DNA from 2 places in the Gordonia sp. VNK21 genome. Region 2 is predicted to be linked to the other one. Evidence: riboswitches for the same ligand, from Rfam matches in the RefSeq annotation. Region 2 holds a riboswitch; the other holds the start of a gene.
The links. A riboswitch is a leader RNA that binds a small molecule or an ion and turns the genes downstream of it on or off. The one in region 2 is predicted to bind cyclic di-AMP.
Positions count from the first base shown of each region.

Region 1: another riboswitch for cyclic di-AMP. It lies ahead of ACJMNC_RS11395 (C40 family peptidase); the one in region 2 lies ahead of ACJMNC_RS08410 (transglycosylase family protein).

Region 1 is NZ_JBJURU010000009.1:86,996-95,616, reverse strand. It holds gene ACJMNC_RS11405 (DEDD exonuclease domain-containing protein) at 1-1,597, opposite strand, end outside; gene ACJMNC_RS11400 (hypothetical protein) at 1,762-2,043, shown strand; cyclic di-AMP (ydaO/yuaA leader) riboswitch at 2,148-2,352, shown strand; gene ACJMNC_RS11395 (C40 family peptidase) at 2,370-2,957, shown strand; gene ACJMNC_RS11390 (C40 family peptidase) at 3,046-4,071, shown strand; gene ACJMNC_RS11385 (peptidase MA family metallohydrolase) at 4,073-5,626, shown strand; gene ACJMNC_RS11380 (glycosyltransferase family 4 protein) at 5,626-6,744, shown strand; gene ACJMNC_RS11375 (AMP-dependent synthetase/ligase) at 6,787-8,595, opposite strand.
Region 2 is NZ_JBJURU010000006.1:117,456-126,076, reverse strand. It holds gene ACJMNC_RS08425 (DNA repair helicase XPB) at 1-1,372, opposite strand, end outside; gene ACJMNC_RS08420 (helicase-associated domain-containing protein) at 1,426-3,771, opposite strand; gene ACJMNC_RS08415 (hypothetical protein) at 3,872-4,054, shown strand; gene ACJMNC_RS08410 (transglycosylase family protein) at 4,234-4,857, opposite strand; cyclic di-AMP (ydaO/yuaA leader) riboswitch at 4,864-5,036, opposite strand; gene ACJMNC_RS08405 (flavin reductase family protein) at 5,312-5,827, opposite strand; gene ACJMNC_RS08400 (hypothetical protein) at 5,824-6,033, opposite strand; gene ACJMNC_RS08395 (cold-shock protein) at 6,183-6,599, shown strand; gene ACJMNC_RS08390 (DUF2771 family protein) at 6,629-7,216, opposite strand; gene ACJMNC_RS08385 (MFS transporter) at 7,238-8,621, opposite strand, start outside.

The sequences.
Region 1 (8,621 bases), on a different contig from region 2:
GGGCATCGACGACCGGCATCGGGGGCACCCCGGCGGCGGCGCGGCCGGCGGCGGCCAGCCGGCCGTAACGGACCACCGACAGTTCCCAGCCGCCGGTGCCGTCGGGCCGGGCCAGCACCAGCTCGGCCACCCGGGCCAGTGCGGCCAGACGCTGACACCGGTCGAGGGCGTCGACGGTGGCGGCGAGCCGGTCGCGGGCGCGGGCGGCGGACTCGAATCGGCGCAGCTGCGCGAGCCGCTCGAGCCGGGCGGCGAGATCGGTGAGCAGCGCGTCGGAGCGGCCGGTGAACAGATCCTGGACCGCGCAGACCCGGAGCAGATAGTCCGACACGGTCTGCGGCCGGTCGCCGGCGGCGCGGCACAGGCCCGGCACGGCGGCGGCCAGCGGATCGGGGAGTGTCTCGGCGTTGCCGGGGCCCTCGCACCAGTGATGGTCGGCCCGGGTGAGCCGGGTGGTGCAGGTGCGCAGACCGGCGGCTCCGGAGATGACGTCGGCGATGTCGGCGGCTGCGGCGCGCCCGGAGATCGGGCCGAGCGCATCGGGGCCCGGGGTGCGGCTGACTTTGAGGCGACTGAAGCGCTCGGCGGTGAGGGTGATCCACCAGCCGCCGTGCGGGCTGCGGGAGCGGCGATTGTAGACCGGTTTGTGGACCCCGAGCAGGGTCAGTTCGCGGACCCCGGCCTCGAGGCCGTGGGCGCATTCGACGTGATCGACCCGCTGGGCCAGCCGCACCATCTCGGACATCCGGGCGCGGGCGTCGCCGGAGAAATAGGAGCCGACCCGGCGGCGCAGATCCACGGCGGTCCCGATATAGAGGACTTCGTCGCCCGGTCCGCGGAAGAGATAGACGCCCGGCCGGTGCGGCAGTCCGTCGGCCAGAGTCCGTTTGGCCCGCACATCCGCCCCGGCACGGGGGAGATAGCTGCGCAGGTCGGCGTACGTGCGCACGCCCCGGTTGCCGACCCGCTCGAGCAGCCGATGAAAGACGTCGACCGTGGCGCGGGCGTCGTCGAGTGCCCGGTGGGTGGGCTGGACCGAGACCTCGAAGAGCTCGGCCAGGACCGACAGCTTCACCGACGGGGCCTCCTGCCGGGACAGGATCCGGCGGGCCATCGCCACGGTGCACAGGGCCTCCGGGAATGTCCACGGCAGATCCATCCGGGCGGCACTGCGTTTGAGGAAGCCGACGTCGAAGCGGGCGTTGTGGGCCACCAGGATCGCGCCGCGGGCGAACTCGAAGAACGCCGGCAGGACCTGCTCGATGGGCGGGGCGTCGTAGGTCATGGCGGTGGTGATCCCGGTCAGGGTCACGATCTGCGGCGGGATCTCCCGGCCCGGGTTCACCAGGGTCGCGAACTCGCCGAGCACCTCGCCTCCGCGGATCTTGACCGCGCCGATCTCGGTGATGCGGTCGTGTTCGGCGCTGCCGCCGGTGGTCTCCAGGTCGACGACCACGAGCGTGAGGTCGTAGAGGGCGGTTGCGGCGAACTGTTCGCCGGTGGGCAGGTCGGCGAGACTGAGCTGCTCACCGGCACCTGCCGCCGGTCTACGGGCCCCAGCGTCCGGGGCGGGTCCGGTCCGGGGAATCACGTTCATGTGATTCACGGTAGGCCCGCCGTCGGACATCGCGGGGACGGCGGTCGCCGCCGGGGCGATGTCCGAGGGCGCCGATAGTCTCCAGCCCGGGTCGAGCCTTTGCCGGCCGGCCCGGCGTGTCGCGGCGGCTGCGTTGCGACCGCTCACCGCCCTGAAGCAACCCGATGAGAGGCAGATCACAGATGATGATCGACTGCGCCGCCTGCCCGGCCCGGAACCGGGCCTGCGCGGACTGCATGATGCAGGTCCTTTTCGCCCCGTCGACCAGGGACTTCGGTCCCGACGACCAATTGACCGGCGTCGATCACGAGATGTCCGAGGCGCTCGATGCGCTGGTCGCCGCGGCCCTGATCGCACCGGCCGCCGCCCGGGCCGCCCGGAACGGCATCGCTACAGGTCAGAGATCTTCCGGTGAATTCTCCGGGCAGTACCTCCGAGCGGTCTGACGGAGACGGCCGAGTGCTTGTTCGGCCCGGCGGCTAGACATGGGCGGACAGGTTTCGTAATCTTTCCGAGACCTTCCAAGAAGGAGCGGCCACACCGCCGCTCCGGGGAGTCACCGCCTAATCGCCCTCCGGCACTCCGGAAGGCGAACCGGGGAACCACCTTTTCCGGCCGCGTGGATACCGTGCGGCCCGGATCGGGGTGAATCGCCGAGGTGGACCCGTCCGGCAGCCCGGACGATCCGCCGAGGTGTAGGGCCATCTTCCGGCCCGAACCCGACAGCTAACCCGGTCGGCGGTCAGGGAGACATACAAGGAGAACTATTTCCGTGGCCAAACACCGTTTGGAACAGCCCAGCACCGGGCAGACCGCAGTGAAGACCGCTGTCGTGACCGGCTCGATCGCCATCGGCGCCCTCGCGCTGGCCGGCGGTTCGCACGCCGATGCCGCCCCCGTGCACATCCCGAACGTCGGCAACTTCGACATCCCGGGTCTCGATGACAAAGCCGTCCCGGACCAGTTCAAGCCGGGTCAGCAGGACGACGGTCCGCTGGGGCTGAACTCCCAGCAGGTGCGCGCCAAGAAGGCCGTCCGCGCTGCGGAGTCCAAGCTCGGCGCCCCGTACGTCTACGGTGCGGCCGGCCCCAACGCCTTCGACTGCTCGGGCCTGGTCCAGTGGTCGTACAAGCAGGCCGGCAAGACCCTCCCGCGCGACAGCTACGGACAGCTCGGCGGCGGCACCCCGGTGGCCTCGCTGGCCGCGGCCAAGCCCGGCGACGTGCTGATCTTCAACGGTGGCGGTCACGCCGGCCTCTATGTGGGCAACGGCACCTTCATCCACGCCTCGACCGAGGGCGTACCGGTGAAGAAGGACAAGGTCAAGGCCTGGAGCCTCACCGGTATCCGTCGCTACTGAGCGGTGTGAACAGTCGCCGGCAGGGCGGGCGGGACGCGGAAGACGCGGCCTGCTCGCCCTGCTCGGGCAGGGGATGGAAGTGACGACGATGCGCAGGTTCTCGATCATCGCGGCGCTGGTCGCGGTGCTCGCCGTGGTGGCCGGCGTGGTGACACCACCGGTCGCGCAGGCCGAGCCGCAGCAGACCGCGGGCTCGGTCCTCAAGCGCTACAAGGCGCTTTCGGTGAAGGCCGAGAAGACGGCCGAGGCCATGAACAAGGCCCAGGACGAGTACGACAAGCAGCGCAAGATCGTCGCCGCCTCCCGGAAGGAGGCGGCCGCCGCCGCCAAGCGGCAGAAGGCCGCGCAGGCGAAGATGGCCGGGTCGCAGGACAAGGTCGACGCGCTGGTGCGCGCCAGCTACCGGGGCGCCCGGGTGAACCGGATGTACGCCCTGCTGGTCAGCGACTCCCCGCAGCGCCTGCTGGACAACATGACCGATCTGGAAGTGATCTCCCGCCAGGCCGCCGCCGACCTGAAGGCCCTGCGCGAGACCGCCGATGCCGCCGCCGCCGCCGAGAAGAAGGCGCGCGACACCGGTGCGAAGGCCGCCGCCGCCGTCAAGGCCACCGAGAAGACCCGCGGCGAACTGCAGGAGCAGCAGGGCAAGCTGCAGCTCGAAGCCGTCACCATCCGCGCCGTGTACAAGGCGATGACCGGTGAAGAACTGGCCGCGCTGCGCGGACCGCGCTATTCGTTCGATGTGAAGTCGGTGCCCAAGGGCACCGCGCCCCATCTGGTGGCGGTGCAGGCCGCGCTCAGCCGGATCGGCGACCCGTATGTGTGGGGCGCGACCGGACCGCACCAGTTCGACTGTTCCGGGCTGATGGTCTGGGCGTACAAGCAGGCCGGAGTCGGTCTTCCGCGCACCAGCCAGGCGCAGCTCGGCGGCGGCAAGCCCGTCGCCCGGGACGATCTGCGGCCGGGCGATCTGATCATCTACTATCCGGACGGCCACCACGTGGGCATGTACGTCGGCGACGGCTACGTCATCCACGCCTCGACCTTCGGCGTTCCGGTCGCCGTGGTGCCGGTGGACAAGGGCGGACCGTACAACGCCGCGCGACGGTACTGACTTGCCGCGATCGTCGCGGCCCCGCCGCCTGACGGCCGTCGCCCTGGCGACGGCGATGCTGATGCCGCTCGCCGCCTGCGGTGATTCCGGCGACGGTGCGCCCCCGGCCGAATCGGCCGGCACCAGCACCCCGGCGAACGCCTACGAGCAGCAGCGCAACGAGGGGGTGCAGCGGCTGCTCGACGCCCTGAGCGCCGCGGTGCTCAGCGGCGATCGCCGCGACCTCGACGTCCTCATCGACCCGCTGGCCACCGACGCCTTCCGCGCCGGCCTGCACCGGTTGCAGGACCGGCTCGGCGCCGCGGCCCGGCCGGCCCCCTCGTCCGCCAGACCGTCGTCCGCCACCCCGTCTGCGACAGCCCCCTCTACTGCGACCACTCCGTCTGCAGCCGGTACAAGCGCCACCGCGTCGCGTCCGGCGCGATCGTCGGCCGGCAGTAGCACTGCGCCGGCCCGCACCCGCGGAGTCCCGCTGGTGCTCAACCACTTCGGCTACCGGATCCGCTCGTCGGATGACGCCGAGCCGCGCATCAACGGCACTCTGGACGTGGCACTCTCGGAGGCCGGCAGCAGCGACAGCTGGATCGCACCGGTGGCGCTGCGCTACGCCCTCGGCGGCGCCGGCCGGCCCGGCGTGGACGAGCCGGTGATCGCGCTGCCGGAGACCTTCGCGCTGGCCCGCTACGACGACGACTGGAAGCTGCTCGGCGACGGCTCGCTGGCCGCGGACGCCGGGGTGCAGGACGGGCAGTCCGCGCAACCGGCCGAGGTGGGGCCGTGGACCTACCCGGGGCTGCTGGCCGCGTCAGTGCGCACCGACGGCGGGCAGTCGGCGGTGCTGTCGTATCCGGGCACCGAAGCCGCGGTGGCCCGGGTGGAGGACGCCCTGCCGAAGGCGGTCACGGTGGTCAGCGACTTCTGGGGCCGGGACTGGCCGCGCCGTGCGGTGATCGAGGTGACCGCCGGTGACGACCAGTTCGCCGGGCTCACGCGCACCCGGAGCGGCCAGACCTCGGCGGCCGCCGCCGCGACCGTCTACTCCCGGATCGACCGGGAGGACAAGCAGGTGATCGGTCAGCGCGTGGTGCTCTCGCCGAATGCGCTGGGTCTGACCGACGCCGGGGTGGGCGTGGTCCTGCGGCATGAGCTCACCCATGTGGCGACCCGTCTGCAGACCGCCGACGACGCACCCATGTGGCTGACCGAGGGCGTCGCCGAGTACCTCGGCCGGCGCGGAACCTACCGTGAGTTCACCGAGGTGGCACCGGATCTGGCGACCGCCGTCGCCGGCGGATCCGTGCCGCAGGCGCTGCCCGACGACGAACAGTTCTCGGTCAGCACCGATCAGGCCCGGCTGGCCTACCAGAGCGCCTGGAGCTTCGCCGCCTACCTGGCCGGGGCCTTCGGCGAGAACAAGCTCAAGCAGCTGTACCTGGCGATCGCCCCGGCACCTGGCGACGACGCCGCCGATCGGGCGTTCACCGACGTACTGGGCCGGGACCGGGCCGCCGTGGTGCGGCAGTGGGGCGACTGGCTGCGCAAGCAGGTGAAGTGATGCGGCGGACCCTGTTGCTCACCAACGACTTCCCGCCTCGGCCCGGCGGCATCCAGTCGTACCTGGAGAACCTCGTCGCCCATCTGCCGGCCGACGAGGTGATCGTCTACGCGCCCGCATGGAAGGGCTGCGCGAGTTACGACGCCGCAGCCGGCTACCGGGTGGTCCGGCACCCCACGTCCCTCATGCTGCCAACCCCGGCGGTGGCCCGCCGGGCGGCGAAACTGGTGCGCGAGAACGACATCCAGACCGTGTGGTTCGGCGCCGCAGCGCCGCTCGCGGTGCTCGGACCGGTGCTGCGCCGGGCCGGCGCTGAGCGCATCGTGGCCAGCACCCACGGCCACGAGGTGGGCTGGTCGATGCTGCCGGCGGCCCGGCAGGTACTGCGGGCGATCGGCGACGACGCCGATGTGATCACCTTCGTCAGCCGCTACACCCGCGGCCGGTTCGCGGCCGCCTTCGGCCGCCGATCCCGGCTGGAGTACCTGCCCTGCGGGGTGGACGTGGACCGTTTCGCCCCGGATCCGGCGGGCCGGGCGATGCTGCGCGAACGCTACGGACTCGGCGAGGCTCCAGTGGTGCTGTGCCTGTCCCGGCTGGTGCCGCGCAAGGGACAGGACGTCCTGATCAAGGCGATGCCGCAGATGCTGGCGGCTCAGCCCGAACTGCGGCTGGCCATCGTCGGGGGCGGCCCCTACCGCGAGCACCTGGAGGAGTTGGCCGGGAAGACCGGAGTGGCCGGGTCGGTACTGTTCACCGGCACCGTGCCGGCGGCCGAACTGCCCACCCACCATGCGATGGCCGATGTCTTCGCCATGCCCACCCGCACCCGCGGCGGAGGATTGGACGTGGAAGGGCTCGGAATCGTCTTCCTCGAGGCCTCGGCGACCGGGATCCCGGTGGTCGCCGGTGATTCGGGCGGCGCCCCGGAGACCGTGCGCGACGGGGTGACCGGGACGGTGGTCGACGGCCGGGACGTGGCGGCCGTGGCCGACGCGGTGCTCGAGCTCCTGGCCGATCCCCGGCGGGCCGCGGCGATGGGGGCGGCCGGCCGGGAGTGGATCACCGAGCGCTGGCAGTGGCGGCAGCAGGCCGCCCGGCTGGCCCAGCTGCTCTGACGGCGGTGCGAGCGGGCCGCCGCCGCGACGGCCCGCTGCGGCCTATTTGGCGTAGATCGCCTCGATCTCGTCGCCGAACTTGTCGACCACCACATTGCGCTTGACCTTCAGCGTGGGGGTCAGCTCACCGGTGTCCTCGGTGAAGTCGCTGGTGAGCACGCGGATCTTCTTGATCGCCTCGGCGTGCGAGACGGTGCTGTTGGCCTCGTCGACGATGGTCTGGAGCTCGGCGAGCAGTGTGGGATCGTTCACCAGTTCGCTCATCGGCGTCGCGGCCGGCTTGCCGTTGCGCTCGAGCCAGGCCGGAATCACCTCGGGGTCGATGGTGATCAGCGCGCTGATGAACGGTCGCTGATCGCCCACGACCATCGCCTGCGAGACCAGGTGGTGCGCCCGGATGATGTCCTCGAGCGGTGCCGGCGAGACGTTCTTGCCGCCCGCGGTGACGATGATCTCCTTCTTGCGGCCGGTGATCTTGAGGTAGCCCTCGCCGTCGAGCTGCCCGATGTCGCCGGTGTGGAACCAGCCGTCGGTGATGGCCTGCTCGGTGGCCTCCGGATTCTGCCAGTAGCCGGTGAAGACCACGTCGCCGCCCAGCATGACCTCTCCGTCCTCGGCGATGCGCACCGCGTTGCCGGGGATCGGCCGGCCGACGGTGCCCATCCGGACGTGGCCCGGAGTGTTGACGCAGACCGCGGCGGTGGTCTCGGTGAGGCCGTAGCCCTCGTAGACCGGGATGCCCACACCGCGGAAGAAGTGGCCCAGGCGGGCGCCGAGCGGGGCGCCGCCGGAGATCGCCAGCTCGCACTGTCCGCCGAGGGCGGTGCGCAGCTTGCTGTAGACCAGCGTGTTGTAGAGCTTGTGCTGCAGGCTCAGCAGCGGGCCGGGTCCGGATCCGTCGACCGCCTTGGAGTAGGCGATGGCCACGGCGGCGGCGCGATCGAAGATCTTGCCCTTGACCGGATTCTCGTCGTAGGCCTTCTGCCGGGCCGAGTTGTAGACCTTCTCGAAGACGCGCGGCACCGACAGGATCAGCGACGGCCGGAAGACCTCGAAGGTCGGCAGCAGGTTCTTGATGTCGGCCGTGTAGCCCACCTCGACACCGGCTTCGAGCGCCACCAGGTTGATGGCGCGGGCGAGCACATGGGCCATCGGCAGGAACAGCAGCAGCCGCTTGCCGGGGCCGAGCAGGGTGCTCAGGCTGGTGTCGAGCACGCCGGCGATCTCGCCGAGCATGTTCGAGTGCTTGAGCATGACGCCCTTGGGGCGGCCGGTGGTGCCGGAGGTGTAGATCAGGGTGGCCGGGGAGTCGGCGCGCAGGGTGCGCCGGCGGGCGGTGACCTCGTCGTCGGCCACGTCCTTGCCGCGTTCGGTGAGCAGCTCGATCACTCCGGGGCCTGCGGCGGGTTCGATCTCGAAGACCTGCACCTGGTCGGTGACGGCAGAGACCTCGGTGAGGATCTCCCGATGCTTGGGCGTCTCGACGACGATCGCCGTGGCCGCCGAATCCTGCATGATCCAGTCGATCTGGGCGGCCGACGACGAATCGTAGATCGGCACCGGGGTGGCGCCGACGGACCAGATCGCGAAGTCGATCAGGGTCCACTCGATCCGGGTGGCCGAGAGCAGGGCGACGCGGTCGCCCTCGGTGATCCCCGAGGCGATCAGCCCCTTGGCCACGGCGGTGATGGTGGCGGTGGCCTCGCCGGCGGTGACCGGCAGCCAGACCTCGCCCTCCTGGCGGCGGAAGATCGTCTTGCCGGGATCGGCGGCGGCGATATCGAAGATGACGTCGGTCGCATTCCGCTCCGGCGGGATCGTGTACTCGGCGGGGGCGCGGAACTCAACCATCGGCAAACACCTTCCAGACTTCGGCA
Region 2 (8,621 bases):
GGGTCTGCAGTTCACCGCTGCGGAAGGCGTCGAAGAGCCGCTCGCGCTCCTTGTTGCGGGTCGACCCCTGGATCACCGGGCAGTCGAGCTCCCGGCCCAGCTCCTCGAGCTGATCGATGTAGGCGCCGATCACCAGCGTCGGCGAACCCCGGTGCTGTTCGAGGATCGAGCGCACCACCCGCAGCTTCGAATGCGCGGTGGAGCAGAGCTTGTACTTCTCGTCGGCCTCGGCCACCGCGTACTGCAGCCGCTCCTCGTCGGTCATGGTCACCCGCACCTCGACGCAGTCGGCCGGGGCGATCCAGCCCTGCGCCTCGATGTCCTTCCACGGCGCGTCGTAGCGTTTGGGACCGATCAGGCTGAACACGTCGCCCTCCCGGCCGTCCTCGCGGACCAGTGTGGCGGTCAGACCCAGCCGGCGGCGGGACTGCAGATCGGCGGTCATCCGGAACACCGGCGCGGGCAGCAGATGGACCTCGTCGTAGACGATCAGCCCCCAGTCGCGGGAGTCGAACAGGTCCAGGTTCTTGTACTCGCCCTTCGATTTGCGGGTCATCACCTGGTAGGTGGCGATGGTGACCGGGCGGATCTCCTTCTTCTCGCCGGAGTACTCGCCGATCTCGTCCTCGGTGAGGCTGGTGCGCGCCACCAGCTCCCGCTTCCACTGCCGGCCCGCGACCGTGTTGGTCACCAGGATCAAGGTGGTGGCCTGCGCCTTGGCCATCGCGGCCGCGCCCACCATCGTCTTGCCGGCGCCGCAGGGCAGCACCACCACACCGCTGCCGCCGGCCCAGAACGAGTCCGCGGCCAGCTGCTGGTAGTCGCGCAGCTCCCAGTCGTCCTGCTCCAGGGCGATCGGATGCGCCTCGCCGTCGACGTACCCGGCCAGATCCTCGGCCGGCCAGCCGATCTTGAGCAGCACCTGCTTGAGCCGGCCGCGCTCGGACGGATGCACGACGACTGTGTCGTCGTCGATCCGGTCGCCGAGCATCGGCGCCACCTTCTTGTTGCGCAGCACCTCCTCGAGGACCGCGCGGTCGAGGGAGACCAGGGTCAGACCGTGCACCGGGCTCTTGACCAGCTGCAGCCGGCCGAAGCGGCCCATGGTGTCGACGATGTCCACCAGCAGCGGCTGCGGCACCGGATACCGGGAGAACGAGACGAGGGCGTCGACCACCTGCTCGGCGTCGTGACCGGCGGCCCGCGCATTCCACAGCGCCAGCGGCGTGACCCGGTAGGTGTGAACGTGCTCGGGCGCCCGTTCGAGCTCGGCGAACGGGGCGATCGCCGCCCGCGCCTCACCGGCATCGCGGTGGTCCACTTCCAGCAGCAGAGTCTTGTCCGATTGCACGATCAACGGTCCGTCAGTCACCCGATCCATTGTCCAGATCGGCGGCCCGGCTGTCAGGTCAGGGCCACCGAACGCTACAGGACGTCGACGGCGGTGATGCGGTGCAGCGAGAACCGCTGCGGCTCGTCGTCGTCGCCGGCGGTGCCCACCAGCTGACCCGCGGAGATGGCCGACGGGCTCACCAGGTGGCGGCTGGCCACCCCGGTGGCGTCGACGTAGCCGATGCGCAGGGTTCGGCCGCTGCGGATGGCGAGCTGGATCAGCGCCGGAGTGGAGGCGCCGCCGCCGGAGGCGAAGACGTCCGGATCGCGCGGGGCCTCGGCCCGGTCGGAGGCCCGCATCCGGCTGATCACCGCGGCCAGCTGCCCGGGCCCGGGACGGGACCGCCGGTGCGCCGGGCGGCCCGGCGGTCTGCGGGCAGGAACCCGGCCGCCGCGGCTGCGCAGGTCGATCAGGGCGCCGGAGGAGTCCTCGCCGGCCGGGGCGAAACCCGCCGTCTGCAGGGCGACGAGCACATCGCGGACCGGGGCGGGGGAGACGGCCACCGTGGGCGCCAGCGCCCGCAGTGACAGTTCGGCGGCCGCATCGCTGCGCAGTACCTCGGCCAGCGTCGCCGGATCCTCGCAGCGGACGAACGACGACGCCAGCCCCACCCGCAGCCGGCCGTGCCGGCGTGCGACGTCCTCGATCAGGTAGGTCAGCGACTGCGGGACCGGGGTCTGTGAGGCGGTGGTGAACAGCTCGACCAGTTCGGCGCCGCTGCGTCCGGTGTCGAGGGCCCGGCGGATGGACTCCTCGCTGATCCGGTACACCGAGGCGGCGCCGCCGGATTCCAGATCGGCCACCGCGGTGACCTGCTCGGCGAGCTCCGGGGTCATCGGGCCGGGCACCATCAGGGTCAGATCGGCCTGCACCAGGAAGTGGTCCACCGGTGCCGGGAGGGCGGTGTCCATGGCGGCCAGTACGGCGGCTGTCGAGGCCTCGTCCTCCGGGTGGTCGTCGGCCTCCTCGGCCGCCTCGAGCAGGGCGCGGCCGACGCTGGTCAGCGCCCCGTGCGCGACCAGTCCGAGGTCGGTGGCCTCGCGCAGCGTCTCGCTCACATAGCGATCGGTCCACCGGCGCAGCTGGCGGGGTCGGCGCCACGCCAGGGCGGTGGCCAGCTCACGCGCACTGACCACGGTGGCCGGTTCGGTAGCGGCCAGTGCTTCGAAGACCTGGCGGCGGCTGATCGCGGCCCCGGCATCGTGCAGTTCGGACGACAGCGCCGCGAGGGTGTTGCCGTCCCGGTCGGTGTCGCCGACCTGCCACGGCCGCCGCGGCAGGTCCAGCCAGGCCTGGGCGAGGGACAGCCAGCGTCGTTCGGTGCCCAGGGTGCGCCAGCCGTCGACCGCCACGGTCGGGGCGAAGACCTCGTCGCCGTTCCAGCCGTCCGGCGCCGGCTCGGGGAAGCCGCGATCGATCAGCCGCGCGGCGGAGAGCAGCTCGGCCAGCAGGGCGATCCGCGCGGTGGTCAGGCCGGTGGCCTTGGCCAGGCGGCGCAGCTCGCGCACCCCGAGGCCGCCCGAGCGCAGGATGGCCGCCGGGCTCAGGGCCAGGGCCGTGAGCAGTTCGTCGGCGTGCCGGAGCAGTTCGAGCGCCTCCCCGGCGCCGGCCGCGTCGATCTGCTCCGGGCCGAAGCGGCCGGCCGCACCGGGCTGCGGCTCGGACAGGTCGGCGGTGATCAGCGGCGGTTCGCCGCGCAGCAGCCGCCCGGCCATCGGCACCAGCTCCACGGTCTGTTCGTCGATCCGGGAGAGCAGGCCGTCGGCGATCAGCTGCGGGACCGGCGCCTGCGGGTCCGCATCGGGCGCCGCATCCCGGCTGCGGCCGAGCGGGGAGCCCGCGGCCAGGGTGAGCAGCAGTCCGCGCCGGCGGTCGTCGAGGGCGTCGAGCCGGGATTCGACCATCGACGGGTCCTCGGTGGCCAGCGGGCCCAGCAGCACGTGCGCGCGCCAGGGCAGGGCGGCAGGCAGATGGATGCCGGCCACCCACTGCGGCTTGCGGGCGGTGCCGGTGCCCGCATCCCAGATGAGCGCCTGATCGGCCAGCAGCTTCAGTCGCGCATCCACGGCGGGGCGGCGGGCGCGGCGGCCGAGCCGGGCGACGATCTGGTCACGGCCGACCGGCCCGATCAGCTCGGTGCGGTCGGCGAGGGCGCCGGCGTCGAGGAAGGCTTCGAGGACGGCCACCGTGAGCAGGTCCAGGCCGTCGCCGGCCAGTGCGATCGACGCCGACGACAGTGCGCGCTGGGCCAGCACGCCGGTACCGCGCGGCGGCGGTGAGGCCAGGTCGGGACGGAGCGCCAGCAGTCCGGACAGTTCGTCGTCGGAGCGGTCGGCCAGGGTCTCGGCCAGGCCGCGCACGGGGCGATCCGGAGTCATCCGGACGATTCTACCGGCGCGCCGTCGCCGACCCGCTGGTCGCCGGGCGGGTCCGCAGGTCAAGGCGCAGCGTCCGGGCGGCACATGGCACAATGAGCGCGTGGCTAAGAAGAATCATTACGTGGACAACGGCTGGCCCGAGATCGAGGGCGACGATCATGCGGTGACCGAGCTGACCGCCCACCTCGCGGGTGCGCTGTCGCCGTTCGGCGACGAGACCGTCTTCCCGATTCCGGCAGAGGATCTGCCGTACGTGCACGCGCACACCGTCGTCAATCGCTGAACCGGCCGCCCGGCCGCCGCACCGGGCAGCGCCCCGCCGCTGCCGCCTGACGGTTCGGGCGTGCCCGGCGACGGGCACGGTCGCCGCCGGGACCTGCGGTATGCCGCGCAGCCACCGCTCCTGAAACCGACAAGCCCCGGACCTGTGCAGGTCCGGGGCTTGTCGCTGTGCGGTGAGGATCAGCCGAGGAACTGATCGATCGCCGACTTGTTGTCGTTGTAGATCTTCACCTGGTTGTCGTTGAGGGTGAAGCCCGACTTCTTGGCCGCGTCCCAGGCGCTCTTGACCTCGGGGCTGACCTTGGCGGAGTCGGCGACGCTCTGGTCGATCTGGGCGATGGCCTCGTCGCCGGACTTGGCGTCGTCGCTCTTGGCCTGCGGGGAGGCCTTCTTCGGGGCCGGCTGGTTGTCGGCCGGGGCCTGACGCGGGCTCGGGCCGCTCAGCACGGTGCCGCAGGTGGGCCAGGCGCCCTTGCCCTGGGTGGCCAGAACCTTCTCGGCCACGGCGATCTGCTGCTCCTTGGAGGCCTGGTGGGCGCTCGGGGCGAAGGCGGTGCCGCCGTGGGCGGCCCAGGTGCTCTGGCTGAACTGCAGGCCGCCGTAGTAGCCGTTACCGGTGTTGATGTGCCAGTTGCCGCCCGACTCGCACTGCGCGACCTGATTCCATTCGGAATCGGTGGCAGCGCTCGCGTGGCCGCCGCCCAGGACGGCGGCGCCGCCGCCGAGGACGGCACCGGTCAGGGCGACCTTGGCGAAAGTCTTGGTGGTGGTGCTGGTCGTCTGCTTGGCGTGACGTCCGGTCATCGAAGTATTTCCTCTCTCCACGCGCCTACGAAGTCAGCTGTCGGGTTCGGGCGAGAGGTGCCCGGTTCCGCCGCGTCGCGGTGGAACTTGACCCCAAGGCGGTCGGCGGGTGCCGGCTGCCGTTTCCCGTATGGGAGGTGGGTCCCCCGTCCTCGTTCCTGAATCGTTCTTCGGTTGACCCGGCGGCGGAACGAGGTTGGGCGCGACCGTCGGGACGTCCATATCGGTGGGTGTGATCACCTATTCGGGTGACCGCAGTGGACACTACGGAATCTGTGAGGTGGTTGCACGTCCTTGCGGCGGGTGCATTTCCGGGCCGATTTCGGGCGTTTCGGACCGGATCGGCCATCATCGCTGTTCACGGCGCTGACGCCTGGTTCGTATCCGGTTCGTTATCGCGTCGTTATGTGAGTAAGGTCACAGAATGGTTGAGACGTCCGACACGCCGCCACGGTCACCGCTGTGACGCATGAGGAGAGAGTGCGTGGAAGCTGCTGCCATGGAATACCAGCGGTGCCGCCTCGTGATCACTTCGTAATGCGCGCACGCGCAGCAGGACCACCAGATGGTCGCCGGCCGGCACCTCGCCCGCGATCTCGACGGCCAGATGCGCGGTGGCCCCCGGAATGAACAGTTCTCCGTCGTCTCCGGGGATCGGCTGCACGCCGTTGAAGCGCCCGGGCGACGGCCCGGCCAGCTGCCGGCACAGCTCGCCCTGATCGGCGGCGAAGACGCTCACCCCGAGCCGGGTCTGCTCACGCAATGTCCGCCAGGTGCCCGACTCCTGCCGCACGCACACCGAGACCAGCGGCGGCTCCAGCGAGACCGTGGTGAACGAACTGGCCGACATGCCGAGCGGTCCGCCGCCGCTCTGCCGGCACACCGCCACCACCCCGGACGGGAAGCAGCTGTAGGCGCGCCTGAGCTCGGCGAGATCCGACGCGGGACGCAGCTCGGCGTCGTGATTCATCGGCTGCGCCGCCCGGACAGCAGCGCGAAGACGACGGCCAGCACCAGGCCGATGGGCGCGCAGAGCGCGAGCACGTAGACGATCGTCACCACCGCGGTGTTGGTGTCGCGGACGGCGGGGACGAGCAGCGCCATGCTGGCCACCGCCCCGATCAGGACCATGACCACTGCGACGATCAACAGGGTCGGCGACTTGCGGGTCTGCATGCAGACCACGGTAGCGCTGGCGGTAGAGTCGACGGTAGCGCGCCTGGAGCTCGGACCGTCGGATCGAGGCGCGCTGACGTATTCAGACGTATTCAGACGTATTCAGACGTATTCAGCAGTGTTCGACGAGCAGTGTGAGGGTGAGCGCAGTGCCTACCGGCCGGGTGAAGTGGTACGACTCCGATAAGGGGTTCGGGTTTCTCTCGCAGGACGACGGCGAGGACGTCTACGTCCGCTCGTCGGCGTTGCCCGCCGACCTCGACGACGGCCTCAAGGCCGGTCAGCGGGTGGAGTTCGACATGGCCGCCGGCCGTCGCGGCCCGCAGGCGCTGCGCGTGGTCGTCCTCGAACCCGCGCCGAGCGTGGCCCGCAACGTCCGCGAGGCCAAGCGCTCCTCGGCCAAGCGGCACACCCCGGACGAACTCCACGGTCTGATCGCCGACCTGATCACCCTGCTCGAGGGCAAGGTGCAGCCGGATCTGCGCAACGGGCGCTACCCAGACCGCAAGACCGCACAGCGCATCTCCGAGGTGGTCCGCGCGGTCACCCGCGAACTCGATCGCTGAGCCGACTCGACCGCTGAGCCGGATCCGCCTCAGGCCGTCGGCGCGGCGGCGGCACCGGTGCCCGCCGGGACCTCGAAGCCCTTCGGGGTGGTGTTGGCCGAGAAGATCGCGCGGGCCAGGAAGTCGTCGGTCATCTCGTCGCCGGCCGGTGCCTGCACCACGGTGATCGGCTTGATCTCCACCCCGAGCAGCACCCGGTCGGCCGTCGACTCGAGCGACTGGCTGAACGTGGCCCCGGACCGGTGCACCCATTCGCGCAACTCCAGGCCCTGCGGGGTCCAGTAGGTGGCCTGCAGGCTCCACGGGCCGTCGGCGACCTCCGCCGGCACCGACAGCACCAGGGTCTTGCCGATGGCCACCGGTGCCGGAGTAGAGGTGATGGCGGCGATGTCCTCGGCGGTCGGCGCATGGGGCCGGCACTCGGTCAGCTCGGCATCACACCAGTAGGCCGGTGCCACGTGCACCAGGCCGTCGCCGGTGGCCAGCGACAGCTGCGGGGTGGGCTCGTCGGCGCCGCGCACCAGCAGGGCGGTGGCCACCACGATGATCACCGCGGCGAGCGCGGCCGCCGGCACCAGGAACTTCAGGGCTGTCTTGTCTCGGTCTTGCAGCGCCACGGGCTACCTCACGTCGTTCGATCAGTGGTCGCGGCGGCGTTGCGGGGCTGTCCGCGGTGCCGTCGGTCGGGTCGGGGCCGTCGGTGTCGTCGGTGATGTCGGGGCCGACGGTGATGACGGTGATGACGGTGATGTGGGGGCCGTCGGCGAGGTCGGGGCGGCGAAGGGCACGGTCGGTGCCGCCTGGTCGGGGCGGCGTCCGCCGAAGCCGGGGATCAGCGAGGCCCCGCGGCTGGTCAGGACGGTCTGGACCAGACCGATGCCCATCACCGCGGCGACGACGGTGAAACCGATCCACAGCTCGGTCGGCAGGACCACGCCCAGGCCGGCACCGATCACCCAGCACAGCTGCAGCACCGTCTCGGACCGGCCGAACGCCGACGCGCGCGAGGCCTCGGGCAGGTCGTCCTGGATCGTCGAATCGAGGCAGACCTTGGCCAGGGCGCTGCCGGCCGAGCCGACGAGCGCGGCGATCACCGCGAACAGCAGCGACGAGAAGACTGCGGCGAGCACCGCTCCGGCCGTCGCCGCGGCGGCGGAGGCCACCACGAACCGGGTGGGATTGCGCAGTTCGATGCGGGTGCCCACGCCGTTGCCGATCGCATTGCCCACACCGGCGGCGGCGCCCACCGCGCCGAGCATCGCCAGCTGCTCCCAGCCGCCGCCGTCCTGCGCCTTGGCGTAGAAGGCGATGTAGATGGTGAGGAAGCCGGTGAGCACCCTGATGGTGCCGTTGCCCCACAGGCCCACCACCACGCTGCGGCCCAGCGGCTGACGGATGTTGGCGGTGAGTTTGGCGGCGGTGCCGCGGGCCGAACGACGGCCGGCCGGCCGCTGCGCCTCGCGGCCCTCGTCGAGCGGATGCTCGACGGTGGGATCGCCGTGGAAGGTGAAGGTGGTGGGCACCTCGCCCTCGGTCACCTCCACCCAGGACGGGATCTTCATGCAGTAGTAGGCGCCGCCGAGCGCGGCCAGCACCAGGAAGACCATGGCGCCGGGGATGTGGAAGGGCAGCCACTTGCCCAGCACCGTCTCGAAGATCGCCGCGATCGCACCGGCGACGATGGTGCCGCCGAGCAGACCGAAGGTGGTCAGTCGCGAGTTCACCCGCACCAGGTCGATACTCGGCGGCAGCACGCGTGGGGCCACCGCCGATTTGAGTACGCCGAACGACTTGGACAGCACCATCAGGCCCAGGGCGCACGGATAGAGGACCCACTCCTTGTACTGGAGCTGGCCGGTCTGCGCATCCCAGCCGGAGTTGGCGATCACCAGCATCGCCAGCACCGCGCGCAGGACGAAGGTCGCGGCCATCGCCAGCCGGCGGCCGTGCTGCAGCTTGTCGAGCACCGGGCCGATCAGCGGGGCGATCAACGCGAACGGGGCGATGGTCAGCGCCAGGTAG